Cupriavidus necator N-1: one gene and its partner. The main gene of each other region encodes a partner of the protein of the gene in region 2 in a complex. Links are inferred from orthologs where the notes say so. Each region holds a gene or a part of one and is shown on either strand. Other genes may lie near its edges.

Region 1 (3,132 bases), 450 kb from region 2 along the record:
GGTTGCCGCCGGGCGCGCATCGTTCTCGTAAAACTCTTCAGTCACGTCGTCTGTTGTGCTGTCGTCGTGCTGCATCTCGGCCTTGGGCTTGCGGCCACGCTTTTTCGGCTCCGGCTTGATTGCCGGCGCAGCGGGACGCTCGGATGCAACGGATGCAGGTGTCGCGGCACGCGCCTTGGTTGCCGTAGTGGTGGTGCCGGCCTTGGCTTCCCCACTCTTGACGCCGGCGGCTGCCGCTCGCTTGCTCTCGACTTCGGTATTCTGCTGTTTCGCCACGGTGATACTCTTACCTTTCACTGGTGCAGATGCGGCGACCTTGCCGCTCGTACTGGCGCTCTTGCCGCTCTCGCGTGCCGAAGTCGAGGCCTTTGTCTTTTCGGATGTGCGAGTCCTGGTGGGAGTCGTCACGGCGGGCGCTTGCGCGCTACGCACGGACTTTGATGGCGCAGACCGGGCTGGTGTCTTGACTGACGCGGTCGATGTCTTCGCCGCCGTTGTTTTCACAGACGCCTTGCCGCTCCCTGATTGGGGAGCTTTAGAGGTAACCCTTTCGGTTGCTTTGGCCTTTGCCATTGGCACGCTCACTTTCACCAGAACTGGAGAGAAAGATTTCGCAATCCAAACCGGCTATTGTAGCACGCCACGCATAGCCGGCTCCCTGTCAGGTGAGGTTTTCACCTGAAAAATCAAGGCTTAAGCTCGGCAGGGCCGGGCCCAGTCCCTTATCCAACGCTTGCTGCTGTCTCCTGGTTGATGACCAGGGCACCCGCAGGCACCTCAGCCAAGTTGGCGCCGCCGGTGGATTTCCCCCACCAGCCAGCGCATGCGCTGCTTGGCCGCTTCATCGGCCGTGCCCGCCACCACCTCCGCCTGCAGGCCGTCGAGTTCGCGCCGCAGCGGCTCGGCCAGCAGCTTGGTAATGGCCGCATCGAAATCCTGTATTGCGGGTGCTTCTTCGATCTCTTCTCGCAGCACCGCGGTACGTGCCACGGCATACACCTCGGCATAGGGCGACTGGGCCAGGTGCTCGCTGAAGGCCGCAAAATTGACCTCGCCCTGCACGCTGTCGCACGCCTCCACCAGGTGCGCCAGCACTTCACTGTCGCCGCTCTCGCCGCCCAGCAGCAGCGCGCGCGCATCCTCGTCAAGCCTTGCCGACAGCGCCGGATAGCACATCAGCAGCTGGATCACCCGCTGTTCCAGCCCGGTCGGGGCCTGGCGGCGGGTGCGCGGGCGCGGCTGGGCGAAGCGGCCGACGCGGGCCGGGTCGCTGCGCAGGCCGCAGATGGCTTCGATCTCCGCGGGTGTCGTCCCCGTGGCATCGGCAAGTTCGCGCACAATCTGTAGTCTCAGGCCGCCGGCGGGCATGGCCTGCAGCAGCGGCTTGGCCTCGTACTGGGCCCGGGCGCGGCCCTCCGGCTGGCGCAGGTCCAGCTCCTCGGTGACCGACTGCAGCAGGAAGCGCGACAGCGGCATGGCATTGCGCACCTGGTTGGCAAAGGCCTCGGTGCCCTCTTCGCGCACATAGCTGTCCGGATCGTGCTCGGACGGCAGGAACAGGAAGCGGATGGTCTTGTTGTCCGCCACGTGCGGCAAGCAGGCCTCCAGCGCGCGCCGGGCCGCGCGGCGCCCGGCAGAGTCGCCGTCGAACGAAAACACCACGGCGTCGGTCTGGCGCAGCAGCTTCTGCACATGCACAGGGGTGCACGCCGTGCCCAGGGTGGCAACGGCATTGGCAAAACCGAGCTGGGCCAGCGCCACGACGTCCATATAACCTTCGACCACCAGCACGTAGCCAGTTTCCCGGATCGCGTGACGGGCCTCGAACAACCCGTACAACTCCGTGCCCTTGCTGAACAGCGGGGTCTCGGGCGAGTTCAGGTACTTGGGCTCGCCCTGCCCCATCACGCGGCCGCCGAAGCCGATCACGGCCCCTTTGGTGTTGCGGATAGGGAACATGATGCGGTCGCGGAAGCGGTCGTAGCGGCGCGGCTTGCCGTCCGCATCGCGCTTCTCGCTTTCGATCAGCAGGCCGCACTCGACCAGCGGCGCCGACACGTTGTCATCACGATAGCTGCCGAACACGGCCTCAAGGCCCTGCCAGTCATCCGGCGCATAGCCCAGGCCGAAGTTCGCGGCGATCTCGCCGGTGAGGCCGCGGCCCTTCAGGTACTGGATCGCCTGCGGCGCGCCGCGCAGCTGGCGGCGGTAGAAATCGGTGGCGCGGGTCATTGCGTCGGACAGCGCCACCGAACGGGCCTGCTGTTCCGCGCGCTGCCCGGGCGGCAGCCGGTCGCGCTCTTCCGGCACGCTCATACCAACCGACTGGGCCAGTTCGCGCACCGCTTCCGGATAGGACTGGCCGGAAAATTCCATCAGAAAGCCGATGGCCGAGCCGTGGGCGCCACATCCGAAGCAGTGGTAGAACTGCTTAGTCGGCGACACCGTGAATGACGGTGATTTCTCGTTATGGAAGGGGCACAGCCCCATGAAGTTGGCGCCGCCCTTCTTCAGCTGCACATACTTGCCCACCACATCGACAATGTCGACACGGTTGAGCAGGTCCTGAATAAAGGATTGCGGAATCACCCGACTGACCGTCCTGAGGCATGGCCGTCCCGCGGCGGGCGGCTTCTTTTAGGAATGCGTGACCGGTGCGGCGCCCGGCTGCTATCGGAATATTGTAGTGCAGCGTGATAAGGCCGCCCGGACTGCGTAACATCTCCGTGCAACTGCACCGAACCACGCGGATCCGGTGCTTATCCTGCTCGCAACCGATTAAATCAGTATTTACTTTGCTGCGAGTGCAGCCTTGACCAGGGCCGATACGGCGGTCATGTCGGCACGGCCAGCCAGCTTGCCCTTGAGCACGCCCATGACCTTGCCCATGTCCTGCGGACCGGCGGCGCCAGTGGCGGCAACGGCCTGCTGGACTTCGGCGGCGACCTCCTCGTCCGACAGCGCGGCGGGCATGTAGGCCTTCAGCACCTCGACTTCCGCCGACTCCTTGTCTGCCAGGTCATTGCGGCCCGCTTGCTGGAACTGCGAGATCGAATCCTTGCGCTGCTTGATCAGTTTCTCGACCACGGCAAGCACGGCGGTATCGTCCAGCTCCACGCGCTCATCGACTTC
Region 2 (3,149 bases):
ACCGCGTGGTGCGGCTTGAGCACGCCCGTGGAAACCACGGTGGCGATCGAGTTGGCCGCGTCGTGGAAGCCGTTCATGAAGTCGAACAGCAGCGCGAGCGCCACCAGCAAGGCGATCACCCACAGGCTCATTTGTATGGTCTGCATGCCGATTGCCGCCTCAGGCGTTTTCCAGGACGATGCCTTCGATGATGTTGGCGACGTCCTCGCACTTGTCGGTGATCGTCTCGAGCTGTTCGTAGATGGCCTTCAGCTTGATCAGGCGCTTGACGTCGGTCTCGTCACGGAACAGCTTGGACATCGCCGAGCGCATCACGCGGTCGGCTTCAGACTCGAGCTGGTCGATCTGCTGCGCGGTCTTCAGGATGGTGCTGGCGTTGCCCATGTCCTCAAGCAGGCCCACCGCGATCTTGACCTGGTCGCAGCACTGCACGCAGATGGCCGCCAGGCGCAGCGCCTCGTCGGTCAGGTTGGTCACGTCGTACAGCGAGATGGTCTCGGCCACGTCTTCCATCAGGTCCAGGATGTCGTCCATGGTCGTGATGAGCTTGTGGATCTCGTCGCGGTCCAGCGGCGTGATGAAGGTCTTGTGCAGCAGGTCGATGGTGTCGTGCGTGATCCGGTCGGCCTTCTTTTCGGTGGCCTGGACGCGGCGCGCATGGGCCTCGGCGTTGGGCAAGTCGTTGACCAGTGCCTGGAGCTCATGGGCGGCGGTCACCGCGCAGTCGGCATGCTGGTTGAAATATTCGAAGAACTTGCCCTCCGTGGGCATGAATCGGCCGAACATGGAATGTTCCTTGTGGCAGCGTGGTGACGCTGCTGATTGTGTTGCAGGATTGAGCGGGCGCGTTGCATGACAGTCGCGGGTGGTGACTGTCATCAAAGCGCAATATTTTACAGGGTTACAGGGACATTGCCCGCGAATTTGGCGCAAACAAGACGGCGCCGCACAGACGATTGCAGGCTGGCTTGACTTCGTCAGGTGTCGTTGTCGAAGAAAGCCGGGCCGCCGCTGAAGTTGTCGAACTTCGTGAACTGGCCCAGGAAGGTCAGGCGCACCGTGCCGATCGGGCCGTTACGCTGCTTGCCGATAATGATCTCGGCCGTGCCCTTGTCCTGGGAGTCCGCGTTATAGACCTCGTCGCGGTAGATGAACAGGATCACGTCGGCATCCTGTTCGATAGCGCCGGATTCGCGCAGGTCGGACATCACCGGACGCTTGTTGGGGCGCTGTTCCAGGCTTCGGTTCAGCTGCGACAGTGCAATCACCGGGCAGTTGAGTTCCTTGGCCAGGCCCTTGAGCGAACGGGAAATTTCGGAAATTTCCGTGGCGCGGTTCTCGCCGCCGCCGGAACCTGACATCAGCTGAAGGTAATCGATGATGATCAGGCCAAGCTGCCCGCACTGGCGCGCCAGGCGCCGCGAACGGGCACGCAGCTCCATCGGGTTCAGCGCCGGCGTTTCGTCGATGAACAGCTGGGTGTCGTTCATGCGCTGGATCGCATGCGTCAGCCGCGGCCAGTCTTCATCCAGCAGGCGGCCCGTGCGCAGCCGGTGCTGGTCGAGGCGGCCGACCGAGCCGAGCATACGCATGGCCAGCTGGGTGCCCGCCATTTCCATCGAGAACACTGCCACCGGCAAGCCCTGCTCCACCGCCACGTGCTCGCCGATGTTCAGCGAGAACGCGGTCTTGCCCATCGACGGGCGGCCGGCCACGATGACCAGGTCGCCCGGCTGCATGCCGCTGGTCATCTTGTCCAGGTCGATGAAGCCGGTCGGGACGCCGGTGACGTCGGTGGTGGAATCGCGGTGATACAGCTCGTCGATGCGCTCGACCACCTGGGTCAGCAGCGGCTGGATTTCCTGGAAACCCTTCTGGCCGCGCGAGCCTTCTTCGGCAATCGCAAAGACCTTGGATTCGGCCTCATCCAGCAGTTCGCGCACCTCGCGGCCCTTGGGCGCAAACGCGGCCGAGGCGATATCGTCGGCCGCCGTCACCAGCTTGCGCAGCACCGAGCGCTCACGCACGATCTCGGCGTAGCGGCGGATATTGGCCGCGCTGGGCGTGTTCTGCGCCAGCGAATTCAGGTAGGCCAGCCCGCCCACCTCCTCGGCCTTGCCAGCCACCTGCAGCATTTCATAGACCGTGATCACGTCGGCCGGCTTGGTGGCCGAGATCAACCGGGCGATGCTCTGGAAGATCATCCGGTGGTCAAAACGGTAGAAATCCGCCTCGGAGATGAAGTCCGCAATGCGGTCCCAGGCGGCGTTGTCCAGCAGCAGGCCACCCAGCACCGATTGCTCGGCTTCGATGGAATGCGGCGGGACCTTGAGGTTCTCGAGTTGGGGGTCGGCGACAGGCGCGTTCATGGGGAGGGATTATACCGGCGGGTGGACGCACTTCGCCGTACATTTGGCGACCGGGCCTGCAATGACAAGCGAACAACAAAAAAGGCAGGAGCCAGGGCTCCTGCCTTTCTTGCTTGCAGTGCTTGCGGTGCTTCAGCCGGCGCAGCGCGCCGGCGAGGCGGCACGTCCTTAGACGCTCTCGCCCACGACCGACACGGTCACGTCGACCACGACGTCCGTGTGCAGCGCGACGCTGACCGGGTGGTCGCCCACCATCTTCAGCGGGCCGTTCGGCATGCGAACCTGGGCCTTTTCCAGCTTGAAGCCTTGGCCAGCCAGGGCTTCAGCGATGTCGGCGTTGGTCACGGAACCGAACAGGCGGCCGTCCACACCCGACTTCTGGCTGATCTGTACCGTCAGGCCGTTCAGCTTCTCGCCTTCGGCTTGCGCGGCGGCCAGCTTCTCGGCAGCGGCCTTTTCCAACTCGGCGCGCTTGACTTCGAATTCGGCGATCGCGGTTTGCGTAGCGCGGCGGGCCTTCTTGCCCGGGATCAGGAAGTTACGGGCGTAACCGTCCTTCACCTTGACGATGTCACCCAGGTTGCCCAGGTTGACGACTTTTTCCAGCAGAATAATTTGCATCGCATTCTCTCCTTAACGGACCTAGGGCCTGATCAGTTCTTGTGCAGGTCGGTGTACGGCATCAGCGCGAGGAAACGCGCACGCTTGATGGCCGTATCCAGCTGACGCTGATAGTGAGCCTTAGTACCGGTCAGGCGGGCCGGCGTGATCTTGCCGTTG

What was found. Proteins that work in one complex are often made in the same cells at the same time.
Region 1: the proteins of CNE_RS10615 (region 2) and dnaG are in contact, whole or in part, in a crystal structure (PDB 2R6A), measured with the Geobacillus stearothermophilus proteins. The link is inferred for Cupriavidus necator N-1 from one-to-one orthologs. Residues at the interface, in WP_033016901.1 of Geobacillus stearothermophilus: Ser13, Glu15, Ala16, Gln18, Glu91, Leu92, Asp94, Ala95, Val96, Pro97, Thr98, Ala99, Ala100, Asn101, Tyr104, Tyr105, Ile108; in WP_049624496.1 of Geobacillus stearothermophilus: Lys456, Leu457, Leu458, Pro459, Ala460, Asn463, Ala464, Leu467, Leu535, Leu536, Ile537, Ala538, Gln544, Glu545, Asp548, Tyr549, His552.

The regions. Positions count from the first base shown.
Region 1 is NC_015726.1:2,707,431-2,710,562, forward strand. What follows is about bases 184-3,132. They hold dnaG (DNA primase), read right to left. Parts: upstream 2,590-3,132; coding sequence 778-2,589; downstream 184-777. Other genes in these bases: rpoD (RNA polymerase sigma factor RpoD), read right to left, coding at 184-297; CNE_RS42095 (hypothetical protein), read left to right, coding at 317-682; CNE_RS12765 (GatB/YqeY domain-containing protein), read right to left, coding at 2,791-3,132. Outside these bases: more of rpoD, read right to left, coding at 1-183. UniProt on the Escherichia coli protein: RNA polymerase that catalyzes the synthesis of short RNA molecules used as primers for DNA polymerase during DNA replication.
Region 2 is NC_015726.1:2,253,580-2,256,728, forward strand. Bases 174-3,139 are described here. They hold CNE_RS10615 (replicative DNA helicase), read right to left. Parts: upstream 2,370-3,139; coding sequence 978-2,369; downstream 174-977. Other genes in these bases: CNE_RS10610 (DUF47 domain-containing protein), read right to left, coding at 174-786; rplI (50S ribosomal protein L9), read right to left, coding at 2,538-2,990; rpsR (30S ribosomal protein S18), read right to left, coding at 3,023-3,139. Also shown: CNE_RS10605 (inorganic phosphate transporter), read right to left, coding at 1-146; more of CNE_RS10610, read right to left, coding at 160-173; more of rpsR, read right to left, coding at 3,140-3,149. UniProt on the Escherichia coli protein: The main replicative DNA helicase, it participates in initiation and elongation during chromosome replication. Travels ahead of the DNA replisome, separating dsDNA into templates for DNA synthesis.